2 linked regions of the Streptacidiphilus rugosus AM-16 genome follow. Each later gene encodes a partner of the first gene's protein in a complex. Links are inferred from orthologs where the notes say so. Each region holds a gene or a part of one and is shown in the gene's direction. Other genes may lie near its edges.

Evidence for each region.
Region 2: the proteins of BS83_RS15195 (region 1) and BS83_RS35645 are in contact, whole or in part, in an NMR structure (PDB 1GGR), measured with the Escherichia coli proteins. The link is inferred for Streptacidiphilus rugosus AM-16 from one-to-one orthologs.

What each region holds. Positions count from the first base shown.
Region 1 is NZ_JQMJ01000004.1:1,331,650-1,339,811, forward strand. The notes cover bases 3,025-5,985. They hold BS83_RS15195 (PTS sugar transporter subunit IIA), read left to right. Parts: upstream 3,025-4,260; coding sequence 4,261-4,710; downstream 4,711-5,985. Other genes in these bases: ptsP (phosphoenolpyruvate--protein phosphotransferase), read left to right, coding at 4,762-5,985. In the rest of the region: more of ptsP, read left to right, coding at 5,986-6,447; BS83_RS15205 (EamA family transporter), read right to left, coding at 6,426-7,463. UniProt on the Escherichia coli protein: The phosphoenolpyruvate-dependent sugar phosphotransferase system (sugar PTS), a major carbohydrate active transport system, catalyzes the phosphorylation of incoming sugar substrates concomitantly with their translocation across the cell membrane.
Region 2 is NZ_JQMJ01000004.1:5,852,496-5,858,765, forward strand. The notes cover bases 3,192-6,168. They hold BS83_RS35645 (HPr family phosphocarrier protein), read left to right. Parts: upstream 3,192-4,529; coding sequence 4,530-4,808; downstream 4,809-6,168. Other genes in these bases: BS83_RS35640 (bifunctional acetate--CoA ligase family protein/GNAT family N-acetyltransferase), read right to left, coding at 3,192-4,228; BS83_RS35650 (AMP-binding protein), read left to right, coding at 4,984-6,168. Outside these bases: BS83_RS35630 (alkaline phosphatase family protein), read right to left, coding at 1-781; BS83_RS35635 (DUF5998 family protein), read right to left, coding at 961-1,551; more of BS83_RS35640, read right to left, coding at 1,583-3,191; more of BS83_RS35650, read left to right, coding at 6,169-6,270.

The sequences.
Region 1 (8,162 bases):
AGCTTCGCCCCACCGAAATGGAGCTAACCGGTCCCCTTAACGTTCCAGCACCGGGCAGGCGTCAGTCCGTATACATCGCCTTACGGCTTCGCACGGACCTGTGTTTTTAGTAAACAGTCGCTTCTCGCTGGTCTCTGCGGCCACCCCCAGCTCTGGCAGCAAGTGCCGTCACCAGGCGTGGCCCCCCTTCTCCCGAAGTTACGGGGGCATTTTGCCGAGTTCCTTAACCATAGTTCACCCGAACGCCTCGGTATTCTCTACCTGACCACCTGAGTCGGTTTGGGGTACGGGCCGCCATGAAACTCGCTAGAGGCTTTTCTCGACAGCATAGGATCATCCACTTCACCACAATCGGCTCGGCATCAGGTCTCAGCCTATTGTGTGGCGGATTTGCCTACCACACGGCCTACACCCTTACCCCGGGACTACCACCGCCCGGGCTGGACTACCTTCCTGCGTCACCCCATCGCTCAGCTACTACAAGCTCGGGTCGCCGGCTCCACCACTCCCTTCGGTCCGAAGACCTCCGGGCGGCTTCACGGGCTTAGCATCACCTGGTTCGCCGTTGGCGCTTCAAAGCGGGTACGGGAATATCAACCCGTTGTCCATCGACTACGCCTGTCGGCCTCGCCTTAGGTCCCGACTTACCCTGGGCAGATCAGCTTGACCCAGGAACCCTTGGTCAATCGGCGCAAGAGTTTCCCACTCTTGTATCGCTACTCATGCCTGCATTCTCACTCGTGAACCGTCCACCACTGGATTCCTCCGCGGCTTCACCCGGCACACGACGCTCCCCTACCCATCCATGCACCCGTTGGGGCTATAGCATGAATGACACGGCTTCGGCGGTGTACTTGAGCCCCGCTACATTGTCGGCGCGGAATCACTTGACCAGTGAGCTATTACGCACTCTTTAAAGGGTGGCTGCTTCTAAGCCAACCTCCTGGTTGTCTCTGCGACTCCACATCCTTTCCCACTTAGCACACGCTTAGGGGCCTTAGCCGGTGTTCTGGGCTGTTTCCCTCTCGACCATGGAGCTTATCCCCCACAGTCTCACTGCCGCGCTCTCACTTACCGGCATTCGGAGTTTGGCTAAGGTCAGTAACCCGGTGGGGCCCATCGCCTATCCAGTGCTCTACCTCCGGCAAGAAACACGCGACGCTGCACCTAAATGCATTTCGGGGAGAACCAGCTATCACGGAGTTTGATTGGCCTTTCACCCCTAACCACAGGTCATCCCCCAGGTTTTCAACCCTGGTGGGTTCGGTCCTCCACACGGTCTTACCCGCGCTTCAACCTGCCCATGGCTAGATCACTCCGCTTCGGGTCTTGGGCGCGCGACTCATTCGCCCTATTCGGACTCGCTTTCGCTACGGCTACCCCACACGGGTTAACCTCGCCACACACCGCAAACTCGCAGGCTCATTCTTCAAAAGGCACGCAGTCACACCGAAGTGCTCCCACGGCTTGTAGGCACACGGTTTCAGGTACTATTTCACTCCGCTCCCGCGGTACTTTTCACCATTCCCTCACGGTACTATCCGCTATCGGTCACCAGGGAATATTTAGGCTTAGCGGGTGGTCCCGCCAGATTCACACGGGATTTCTCGGGCCCCGTGCTACTCGGGAGTTGCATAAGCGAGCCGAGAACGTTTCGTCTACGGGGGTCTTACCCTCTACGCCGGACCTTTCGCATGTCCTTCGACTACACTCTCGGTTTCTGACTCGCCCAGCCGCCGGCAGACGACTGAAACACAATCCCACGACCCCATGATGGCAACCCCTGCCGGGTCTCACACCACCATGGTTTAGCCTCATCCGGTTTCGCTCGCCACTACTCCCGGAATCACGGTTGTTTTCTCTTCCTGCGGGTACTGAGATGTTTCACTTCCCCGCGTTCCCTCCACATACCCTATGTGTTCAGGTATGGGTGACAGCCCATGACGACTGCCGGGTTTCCCCATTCGGACACCCCCGGATCAAAGCTCGGTTGACAGCTCCCCGGGGCCTATCGCGGCCTCCCACGTCCTTCATCGGTTCCTGGTGCCAAGGCATCCACCGTGCGCCCTTAAAAACTTGGCCACAGATGCTCGCGTCCACTGTGCAGTTCTCAAACAACGACCAGAAGGTTCAGACTGTCACCAGCCCGTTCCGTCAGGACCCAACAACGTGCCCGACCCGCGAGAATCAGAAGAAGGAGCGTTCCACGCCGAAGCAGTACTAGCCCTTGCCTTCATCTCGCGTGCCGAATAGTCAACGTTCCACCCATGAGCAACCGTGCGAGACATGCGCTCGCAAGCGGCTATGTGCTCCTTAGAAAGGAGGTGATCCAGCCGCACCTTCCGGTACGGCTACCTTGTTACGACTTCGTCCCAATCGCTGGTCCCACCTTCGACAGCTCCCTCCCACAAGGGGTTAGGCCACCGGCTTCGGGTGTTACCGACTTTCGTGACGTGACGGGCGGTGTGTACAAGGCCCGGGAACGTATTCACCGCAGCAATGCTGATCTGCGATTACTAGCAACTCCGACTTCATGGGGTCGAGTTGCAGACCCCAATCCGAACTGAGACCGGCTTTTTGAGATTCGCTCCGCCTCACGGCATCGCAGCTCTTTGTACCGGCCATTGTAGCACGTGTGCAGCCCAAGACATAAGGGGCATGATGATTTGACGTCATCCCCACCTTCCTCCGAGTTGACCCCGGCAGTCTCCTGTGAGTCCCCGGCATAACCCGCTGGCAACACAGAACGAGGGTTGCGCTCGTTGCGGGACTTAACCCAACATCTCACGACACGAGCTGACGACAACCATGCACCACCTGTACACCGACCACAAGGGGGCGCCCATCTCTGGACGTTTCCGGTGTATGTCAAGCCTTGGTAAGGTTCTTCGCGTTGCGTCGAATTAAGCCACATGCTCCGCTGCTTGTGCGGGCCCCCGTCAATTCCTTTGAGTTTTAGCCTTGCGGCCGTACTCCCCAGGCGGGGCACTTAATGCGTTAGCTGCGGCGCGGACCACGTGGAATGTGACCCACACCTAGTGCCCAACGTTTACGGCGTGGACTACCAGGGTATCTAATCCTGTTCGCTCCCCACGCTTTCGCTCCTCAGCGTCAGTAATGGCCCAGAGATCCGCCTTCGCCACCGGTGTTCCTCCTGATATCTGCGCATTTCACCGCTACACCAGGAATTCCGATCTCCCCTACCACACTCTAGCCTGCCCGTATCGAATGCAGACCCGGGGTTAAGCCCCGGGCTTTCACATCCGACGCGACAAGCCGCCTACGAGCTCTTTACGCCCAATAATTCCGGACAACGCTCGCACCCTACGTATTACCGCGGCTGCTGGCACGTAGTTAGCCGGTGCTTCTTCTGCAGGTACCGTCACTTGCGCTTCTTCCCTGCTGAAAGAGGTTTACAACCCGAAGGCCTTCATCCCTCACGCGGCGTCGCTGCATCAGGCTTGCGCCCATTGTGCAATATTCCCCACTGCTGCCTCCCGTAGGAGTCTGGGCCGTGTCTCAGTCCCAGTGTGGCCGGTCGCCCTCTCAGGCCGGCTACCCGTCGTCGCCTTGGTAGGCCATCACCCCACCAACAAGCTGATAGGCCGCGGGCTCATCCTGCACCGCCGGAGCTTTCCACCCCGGAGCATGCGCTCCAGGGTCGTATCCGGTATTAGACCTCGTTTCCAAGGCTTGTCCCAGAGTGCAGGGCAGATTGCCCACGTGTTACTCACCCGTTCGCCACTGATCCACCCCGAAGGGCTTCACCGTTCGACTTGCATGTGTTAAGCACGCCGCCAGCGTTCGTCCTGAGCCAGGATCAAACTCTCCGTGAATGCTTTACATTCGCGTAGAGCGGTGCAGCACCTGCCGGAATGAGCAGGTCAGCACACAGCGTCCTCGCTGAAAATTTGTTCTCAAAAGTAACTGGCGTTGACTTTTGGCACGCTGTTGAGTTCTCAAGGAACGGGGCGCTTTCCGCGCCGTCTTCCGTGTTTTCGTCCCGGTCGGCGCCGGGCACAAGGAAGAAGTTACATGGCCCGCTGCGGGCGAGCAAATCGGCGCAGGTCACCCGAATGACGTAGAGTCTCATCAAGCGCGCAGTGGTCTAGACCTCTCGCGCGCGACCACCCGCTGCGAGGCACAGACTCGGGACCTTCGTACCCAAGTGTCCGTAGTTGCCATGATTTAGGCTGACTTCGACGTGCCGGCCCCACAGGCCGCGCGCCCTGGGTTCCGCCACTTAGGAGGCTCAAGACCATGACGACCGTGACGTCCCCCCTGGCCGGCGAGGCCATCGGGCTCGCGAACGTGCCCGACCCCGTCTTCTCCGGCGCCATGGTCGGGCCGGGCACCGCGATCAAGCCGGCGGCCGGTCCCGGCGCTGCGGTCTCGCCCGTCGACGGAACCATCGTCTCCATGCACCCGCACGCGTTCGTCGTCCTCGACGACCAGGGGCACGGCGTCCTCACCCACCTGGGCATCGACACCGTTCAGCTCAACGGCGAGGGCTTCGAACTGCTGGTGGAGAAGGGGGACACGGTCAAGCGCGGTCAGCCCGTGATCAGGTGGAACCCGACCGCGGTCGAGGCGGCAGGGAAGTCGTCCATCTGTCCGGTCGTCGCCCTGGAGGGCACGCCCGAGCAACTGTCGGAGGTCAGGGACAACGGGGCGGTCGCCGCCGGCGACGCGCTCTTCACCTGGCAGTAGTTCAGCGATACACCAGACGTTCGACGGCGACTCAAAGCGGAGACCGGTGAGATGACAGAGACCCTGCAGGGCGTGGGCGTCAGCCACGGCGTGGCGATCGGACAGGTGCGGCACATGGGCACCGCGGTGCTGGAGCCGGAGGCCAAGCAGATCCCCACCGGGGACGCCCCGCGCGAGCAGGCTCGGGCCAGGCAGGCGGTCGACGCCGTGGCCGCCGATCTCCAGGCGCGCGGGAACCTCGCCGGCGGCGAGGCGCAGGCCGTGCTCGAGGCCCAGGCGCTAATGGCGCAGGACCCCGAGCTGATGGCGGACGTCGAGCGGCGGATCGCCGTGGGCAGCAGCGCGGCGCGCGCCGTATACGACGCGTTCGCGGCCTACCGCGCGCTGCTCGCCGCGGCGGGCGACTACCTGGCGGGCCGGGTCGCCGACCTGGACGACGTGCGGAACCGGATCGTCGCCCGGCTGATGGGCGTGCCGATGCCGGGCGTCCCCGACAGCGACGAGCCCTACGTGCTCTTCGCCCGGGATCTGGCGCCCGCCGACACGGCGCTGCTCGACCCGACGCTGGTGCTCGGCTTCGTGACCGAGGAGGGCGGGCCGACCAGCCACAGTGCCATCCTCGCCCGCGCGCTCGGCGTCCCTGCGGTCGTCGCGATGCCTGACGCCACCCGGATGGCCGAGGGCGTCGTCGTCGCCGTCGACGGCAGCACCGGCGAGGTCATCATCTCCCCCTCCGTGGAGACGCAGGAGCAGCTGCGCGCCGAGGCGGCGGAGCGGAAGGCGGCGCTGGCGGCCTCGTCCGGTCCGGGGCAGACCTCGGACGGGCACCGGGTGCCGCTGCTGGCCAATGTCGGCGGTCCTGCGGACGTGCCCGCGGCGGTCGAGGCGGGGGCCGAGGGTGTCGGTCTCTTCCGTACCGAGTTCCTGTTCTTCGAAAAGCACAGCCTCGACGACTCGAAGAAGGCGCCGTCCGAGGACGCGCAGGTCGAGGCGTACCGCAAGGTGCTGGAGGCCTTCCCCGAGGGTCGCGTGGTGGTGCGCGTGCTGGACGCGGGGGCCGACAAGCCGCTGGAGTTCCTCACTCCGGCGGACGAGCCGAATCCGGCGCTGGGCGTGCGGGGTCTGCGGTCGCTGCTGGAACATCCCGAGGTGCTGCGGACCCAGTTGCGCGCGCTGGCCCGTGCGTCCGAGGGGCTGCCGGTCTATCTGGAGGTCATGGCCCCGATGGTGGCCGACCGCCAGGACGCGAAGGCGTTCGCGGACGCGTGCCGTGAGGCGGGTCTGCGGGCGAAGTTCGGCGCGATGGTGGAGATCCCCTCCGCCGCGCTGCGGGCCAGGTCGATCCTCCAGGAGGTCGAGTTCCTGTCGCTGGGCACCAACGACCTGGCGCAGTACACCTTCGCGGCGGACCGCCAGGTGGGCGCGGTGGCGCGGCTGCAGGACCCGTGGCAGCCGGCCTTGCTGGACCTGATCGCGATGTCGGCCGAGGCGGCGAGGGCGACGGGCAAGAGCTGCGGTGTCTGCGGCGAGGCGGCGTCCGACCCGGTGCTGGCGTGCGTGCTGACGGGTCTCGGCGTGACCAGCCTGTCCATGGGCGCGGCGTCGATCCCCTATGTGCGGTCGAAGCTGTCGAAGGTGACGCTGGCGCAGTGCGAGCGCGCGGCGGCCGCGGCGCGCGCCACCGACAACGCGGCGGACGCGCGGGCGGCGGCGAATCAGGTCCTGTCCGGCGAGTGATCGGCGCGCGTGGTCAGCGGGCCCTCGTCCTTCGGGACGGGGGCCCGCTTCGTTGCGGACTCGGTGCTCACCACCACGAAGACTCCGGCGACGACGACGGCCCCGCCGACCGCGATGGACCAGGTGACGGGTTCGGAGAGGATCAGCCAGCCGAGGGCGACGGCGACGACGGGGTTGACGTAGGCGTAGGTGGCGACGAGGGAGAGCGGGGCCTTCTGCAGCAGCCAGGCGAAAGCGCTGAAGGCGACCAGGGAGCCGAAGACGACGAGGTAGGCCAGGGCGAGCCAGGAGTGGACGCTGACCGCGCCCGGGTTCAGGTGCTCGCCGCGGAACAGGCCGATGCCGAGGTCGCCGAGGCCGCCCGCGATCATCTCGTAGGCGCTGGCGGTGAAGGGGTTGGCGGGCATCGGCAGCCGTGAGGAGAGGAAGGAGCCGACGGACCAGAGCAGCGCGGCGGCGAGCACGGCGACGACGCCAGCGAACTGGACCGTCCCCGAGCTGCCGGGCAGCGTGAGCACCACGAGCCCGGCGAAGCCGAGCAACACGCCGGCGAAGGTCGCGGTGCGGGGCCGGTCGCCGAAGAGGGCGCGCAGCACGATGACCCAGAGGGGGACGCTGGCGACGAGCAGGGCGGCCAGGCCGGAGGGGATCCGGGTCTCGGCGAGGACGACGAGGCCGTTTCCGCCGACCAGGAGCAGCAGGCCGACCAGGACGGCAGAGGCGAGTCTGCGCCGGTCGACGCGCAGGGCGTCCGGGCCGAAGCGCCAGGCGACGATGCCGACGAGGAGCAGGCCCGCGGTGACGAAGCGGAGGGCGGCGGAGAGGAACGGGGGCATCGTCTCGACCACGATGCGGATGGCGAGGTAGGTCGAGCCCCAGACCACGTACACGATGGTCAGTGCGGTCCACAGGAGCGTCTGCGGGCTTCGGGCGGTCGCGGCGGCGGGGCCGGCCGGGGTCTCCGGGGCGTCCGGGGCGGAGCTGCCGGTCGTGACCGGGACCGCGCGACGTGTCATGGGTGTCCCTCTCTTACGTGCCTGTACAGCCATCCTTCCGCACCCGGCACTCGGGACGCCAGATGGAGAACGCAACCGTCTTGGATGATGGGACGAGGTTTCTCAAGGAACGAGACATGATCTAACGTCAGCGGCAGGGAGGCTGACATGACCGATCATCAGAACCACTACACCCACGGATTCCACGCTTCGGTACTGCGCTCGCACCGGTGGCGGACGGTGGAGAACTCCGCCGCGTACCTGCTGCCGGAGCTGAAGCCGGGCCAGGACGTGCTGGACGTCGGCTGCGGGCCGGGGACGATCACGGCGGGGCTGGCCGAACGCGTGGGGCCGGGCGGGTGACGGCCGTGGACCGTTCGGCCGAGGTGCTGGCCGAGGCGGCGGCCGCGGTGCCGGAGGCGGCCGGCGTGCGCTTCGAGACGGCGGACGTGCACGCGCTGCCGTTCCCGGACGACTCGTTCGACGTCGTGCACGCGCACCAGGTGCTGCAACACGTGGCGGACCCGGTCCAGGCGCTGCGCGAGATGCGCCGCGTCTGCCGGCCGGGCGGTGTGGTGGCCGCGCGCGACTCGGACTACGCGGGCTTCGTCTGGTTCCCGCTACTGCCGGAGCTGGACGAGTGGAACGCGCTGTACCACCGGGTCGCGCGCGCCAACCACGGCGAACCCGACGCGGGCCGGATGCTGCGCGCCTGGGCCC
Region 2 (6,270 bases), 4.5 Mb from region 1 along the record:
CCATGCCGTGGTCGGCGGTCACGTAGAGCGCCGAGCGCGGCGGCAGCTGCTCCGCCAGGCGCTGTGCCAGCCGGTCGACCACCATCAGCTGACCCCGCCAGGCGTCGGAGCCGACCCCGTGCCGGTGGCCCATCGCGTCGAGCTCGCTGTAGTACGTGTAGACCAGGGCCCGGTCGGAGGCGGCCAGCCGCTCGGCGGCCAGGTCCGTCCGCTCCTCGCCGGAGAGCCGGCCGAGGAACTCGCCGCCCGAGAGCGCGACCTCGGTCAGCGGGGTGAACTCGAACATCGGCGAGGAGACCTGGCAGGTCGGGACGCCCGCCGCGTGCGTCTTCCGGAACACGGTCGGATGCGGCTGCCAGGTGCGCGGCGTCACGTGCGGCTGCCAGCGGAGCTGGTTCATCAGCCGCTTCTCGCCGGGGATCCTGACCAGATAGCCGGCCAGGCCGTGCTCACCCGGCGGGCGGCCGGTGCCGAAGGAGGCCAGGCTGGTCGCGGTGGTGGACGGGAAGCCGACGGTGAGCGGGCGGCCGCTGCCCGCGAGCGAGCTCGGCAGCAGTGAGGTGAGGAACGGTGCCTCGTCGGGGTGACTGCGGATCAGTTCCCAGCCCAGGCCGTCCACCAGGAAGACGCAGACCCGGTCCGCCGCCGGCAGTTCCAGCCCGGTCGGGGGCACGCCGTCGGCGCCGGTCAGACCGAACCCCGCCGCCACGGCAGGCAGGACGTCGGCGAGCGAGGCTGTGCCGTAGGCGGGCACCGGCGCGGCGGAGAGAGGGAGAGTCATCAAGTCGTTTCTGTGCGGGCCGCCGGTGCCGGCGGTGCTGCCGGTCGCTCCCGGAAGCAGGAGTACGGAGAAACCCTGGGACAGCGAAACGGCGGGACGGGGAGAACGGGGGACGGAGAACCTGCGGGACGGCGAACCGGGGCACGGCGCAACCGTGGGGCCGGGTGGCGGCCGGCCCGTCACTCCGGTGTGCGGGCCGTGGCCTCCGACAGTGCCTGGGCGAAGGCGAGGGCCTGCGCCACCGTCTCCGGACCGTCCCCCGCCTCGCTCACCCGCAGCGACAGGTCGTCGGCGGTCGAGGAGCCGGTGTAACCGTGGTCGGCGTCGCAGTTCGGGTCGCCACAGGCGGCGGGCTCCAGGTCGATCCGGGAGACCGCGCCCCAGCCGATGGTCAGCACGACCTCGCGCGGCAGGGTGCCGCGCGTGTACTGCTCCGGGTTCGCCACGACGCGGCTGACCACGACGGACGAGATCCGGTCGATCTTGACGCTCTCGGTGGAGGTCGTCGCGTAGGGCACCGGGGAGGTGTCGTCCGCGCCCTGCTCGTCGGTGTGGCTGACGATGAAGCGCGTCCCCGTCAGCACCAGCACGGTGACGTGCCGGCGCACCTCGTTGGCGTCGAAGGTGGTCTCCTGGTGGACCAGGAAGGCGTCGACACCGTCGCTGCCCACGGCCTGCTCGACGGCCTCGGACACGAGGGTCGGGTAGTAGCCGCTGCGCTCGATCGCGGAGCGCAGCCCCTGGGTGGTGGTCGTACCGGTCTTCGCCATACCTACCATCCTGGCACGACCGGGGCCGGACTCATGCCAGCGCGCGCGGCCCCAGATCCGTCCGTGCGGGCAGCCGGGCCAGTCGGACCCCCGCTCCCCGCACGGTCAGGCCCCGCGGCGCGACCCGTACCGGATCGAGTGTGAGCGAGGCGACCTCCGGCAGGTCGTCGACCAGCTGGGACACCCGGAGCAGCAGTTCCTCCAGCGCGGCGGTGTCCACCGGCTCGGATCCGCGCCAGCCGAAGAGCAGCGGGGCCGCCTTGACCTCGCGGATCAGCGACGCGGCCTCGGACCCGGTGGCCGGGATGAGCCGGTGCGCCACATCACCGAGCAGCTCGGAGGCGGCCCCGGCCAGCCCGAAGGAGAGGATCGCGCCGACGGCCGGGTCGACGCTGGCGGAGATGGTGACGTCGACGACCTGCTTCGGGTCGGACCGGGTCGCGTCGGCCTCCTGCGGGGCGTGCGCGTCGAGTCCCACGCCGTAGCAGGCGAGCAGCTGCGCGGTCGTGGCCTCGTCCAGCACCGCCTCGGCCCGCTTGCCCTCCAGCGCCTCGGCGACGATCGCCCGCGCCTGCTGCTCCGCGACGTCCTCGAAGTCGGGGAAGGTCCGCTCCACCGCGCTCCGCTCCCGCCAGGCCGCGTAGCGCACCGCGTGCGCCAGCGCCCGCACCGCCCGCTCCGGCCGCGGATAGCCCGGCACCCGCCATGCCGCACCCGCGGCATGGCCGTCGACGCCCGCGTCGACCTGGTCCCCCCCTCCGACCTGGTTCCCGTCCCCGATCTGGTCCCCGTTCCCGATCTGGTCCAGCAGCTCCGGCATCGCCAGATGCACGATCAGCATCGGCTTGCCCGCCTCGCGGGCCCGCCGCGCCGACTCGCGCAGCGCGGCGGCGAACGGGGCGGTGTCGAGCAGCGGCGCCCGCTCCGGCAGCGGGGCCTGCGCGAGCAGGCCGGAGCCGGGGAAGTGCGGGAATCCGCCCGCGCCGATCGGCGGGATCACCACCGCGACCACGGCGTCGCTGTCCGGTCGGTCGATCGCCGCCTTCAGGCCGCGGCGGAAGTCGTCGGGCCCCGCGCCGGTCGTCAGGTCGTGCGGGAGCAGCGGTTGGAGTCCGGCGCTCAGCGCGGCGTCGTGGGTGAGCAGACCGAGCGAGTCCGAGTTGCCGACGATGGCGATCCGGCCGCCGGGCGGCAGCGGTTGGTGGGCGAGCAGGTCGGCGGCGTCGTAGAGCTCGGTGATGGTGTCCACCCGGATCACTCCGGCCTGCTCGAAGAGAGTGTCGACGGTGCTGTCCGCCATCCGGGTGACGATGCCGGTGTGCCCGGCCGGGATGCTCCTGGTGTCCCGGCCGCCCTTCACCACGACCAGCGGCTTGCGCGCCGCCACCCTGCGGGCCAGCCGGCTGAACTTCCGCGGATTGCCGAAGGACTCCAGATAGAGCAGCGCCACGCCGGTGGCCTCGTCCTCCTCCCAGAACTGCAGCAGGTCGTTGCCGGAGACGTCGGCCCGGTTGCCGACCGAGACGAAGCTGGAGATGCCGAGACCGCGCCGGTACGCCGCCTCCAGCAGCGCCGCGCCGATCGCGCCGGACTGCGAGAAGATCCCCAGCGGCCCGGTGCCCGGCAACTGCGGCGACAGCGAGGCGTCCAGGCGCACCTGCGGATCGGTGTTGATCAGCCCGAACGCGTTCGGCCCGAGCACCCGCATCCCGGCCGCCCGCGCCTGCCCCACCAACTGCCGCTGCCGGGCGCGCCCGTCCACCCCGGTCTCGGCGTAGCCGGCCGTGATCACCACCAGTCCCCGCACGCCCGCCGCGCCGCAGTCGGCCACCACGTCGGGGACCTGCTCGGCCGGTACCGCGACGACCGCGAGGTCCACCGGCTCCGTGACGTCGCCGATGCGCGCGTGCACCGGCACCCCGTCGAGCTCGGTCAGCGGCGCCGCCGCCTTGTTGATCGCGTACAGGCTCCCGGTGAAGCCGCCCGCGACCAGGTTGCGCAGCAGTGTGCGCCCCACCCCGAGCGGGTTCCTCCCGGCTCCGATCACCGCGACCGAACGCGGCGAGAAGAGGCGCTGCATCGACCGGGCTTCCGCGCGGTGCTCACGCGCCCGCATGACCGCCAGGGAATCCTCGGTGGGTTCCAGGTCCAGCTCGAAGTGGAGGACGCCGTCGGTGTAGCTGCGCCGTTGGATGTATCCGGCCTCGGTGAAGACCGTCGCCATCTTCCTGTTGTCCGGCAGCACCTCCGCCGTGAAGCGGAGGATCCCGCGCTCCCTGGCGCAGGCGGCGATGTGCTCCAGGAGCGCCGAGGCGACGCCGCGCCCCTGGTGCGCGTCCTGGACCAGGAAGGCGACCTCGGCCCCCGTCCCCGAGCCGGAGGGCCGTCCGGCGGCGTCGATCCTGTCGTACCGGACGGTGGCGATGAACTCGTCCCTGACCAGGACCGCCAGCCCGACCCGGTCGACGAAGTCGTGGTGGGTGAAGTGCCGCACGTCGCGGGCGGAGAGCCTTGGGTAGGGAGCGAAGAAGCGGTAGTACTTCGACTGGTCGGAGACCCGCTGGTAAAAGGCCACCAGGCGGTCGGCGTCGTCCGGGACGATCGGCCTGATCCGCGCCGTGCCGCCGTCACGCAGCACGATGTCGGCCTCCCAGTGGGCCGGGTAGCTTTCGCTCACGTGCCCAGGTTATCCGCCGTCGCAGGCGGGTACCGTGCGACTCGGCAGGCCCGACGAGGCGGTTGCGCCCCGTCCGGCACTCGGCTCACCACACGGCCGGCGAGGTCGTCGACGACATGAGCGGAAGGGCGGGATGAAAGGCCTGAGTTGCGTCCGACCGGCTGCGAACGCCGCGATGCGGCGGAGACCGTGCGAGAATGGTCTAGACAACATCGGGGCCCGGGCGGACCGGCAGGGCGCAGAAAGCGCCGAATATCCTGAGTTGTCCGATTGAACCTGCACCTCGCGAAAGGCACGCACCATGGCAGAGCGCCGCGTCACCATCGGATGGCCCGAGGGCCTGCATGCCCGTCCCGCCTCCGTCTTCGTCCGCGCCGCGGGCGCCGTGGGCGTTCCGGTGACCATCGCCAAGAACGGCGGCGACCCCGTCAACGCCGCCTCGATGCTGGCCCTGCTGGGCCTGGGTGCCCAGGCGGGCGAGGAGGTCGTGCTCGCCTCCGACGCCGAAGGCGCCGACGCCGCGCTGGACCGCCTCGCGAAGCTGGTCTCCGAGGGCCTGGACGAGTTGCCCGCCGCCTGACCCGCGGGCCCGTCCCATCACTGCACCCGTGCACACGCAGTCCGCAGAGGGCCGCGTCGCTCCCTCCGAGCGGCGCGGCCCTTTGCGTTACCGGCCTCGGCGTTGCGTGCTTGACCGGCCCGCGGTCGGCTGGAACGGTGTGTCCGGCCGGTGCGGCCCCTCGGGAGGAGAAGCAATGGACCTGGCAGACACGCCCGACCGGAGGCCGGAGGGATCCGCGTCCGCGGAGTTCCGCGCCGCACGGGACCATCTCCTCGCCCACCGCGGCGACATCGCCGGCGCCCGCCGTTTCCCACGCCCCCACGCCGAGCACTTCAACTGGGCCCTGGACTGGTTCGACGTCGAGGCCAGGGGCAACGACCGCATCGCACTGCGGGTCGTCGACCTCGCGCCGGACGGCCGGGAGACCGCCGCGACGGCCCTCGGCTTCGCCGAGCTGAGCACCCGCTCGGACCGCGTGGCCGGGTGGCTGCGCGGGCTCGGCGTCACCCGCGGCGACCGGATCCTGCTGCTGCTCGGCAACCAAGTGCCGCTCTGGGAGGTGATGCTGGCCGCGATCAAGCTCGGCGCGGTCGTGATCCCGGCCAGCACGCTGCTCTCCGCCGAGGACCTGGCCGACCGCGTCTCCCGCGGCGACGTCCGGCACGTGATCGCCGAGTCGGGCCTGACCTCAGGCTTCGCCTCCGTCGGCGGGGACTGGACCCGCGTCGCGGTCGGCGAGCCGGTTCCCGGCTGGCTGCCCTACCCCGACCCTTCGGACGACGGCCCCCTCGCCGCGGACGGCGTCGGCTTCACCCCGGACGGCCCGACCCGCGCCGAGGACCCGCTGCTCCTCTACTTCACCTCCGGCACCACCAGCCGCCCCAAACTGGTCCAGCACACCCACCGGTCCTACCCGGTCGGCCACCTCTCGACCATGTACTGGATCGGCCTGCGCCCTGGCGACGTGCACCTCAACGTGTCGTCGCCCGGCTGGGCCAAGCACGCGTGGAGCAACTTCTTCGCCCCGTGGAACGCGGGAGCGGAGATCCTGGTGGTCAATCAGCCGCGCTTCTCCGCCCGTCCGTTGCTCGACGCGATGGTCCGCCACGCGGTGACCTCCTTCTGTGCGCCGCCGACCGTCTGGCGCATGCTCGTGCTGGAGGACCTCGCCCAGTGGAAGCCGCCGATCAGGGAACTCGTGGGCGCGGGCGAACCGCTCAACCCCGAGATCATCGAGCGGGTGCGCGCGGCCTGGGACGTCACCCTCCGCGACGGCTTCGGGCAGACCGAGACCACCGCCCAGGTCGGCAACCCGCCCGGTCTCACCGTCAAGCCGGGCTCGATGGGCGTGCCGCTGCCCGGCTACGAGGTGGCCCTGGTCGAGCCGGTGACCGGCGTGGTCGTGACCGAGCCAGGCGCGGAGGGCGAGCTCTGCCTCCCCCTGACCGGGACCACCCCCGACAGCGCGCCGCTGGGCCTG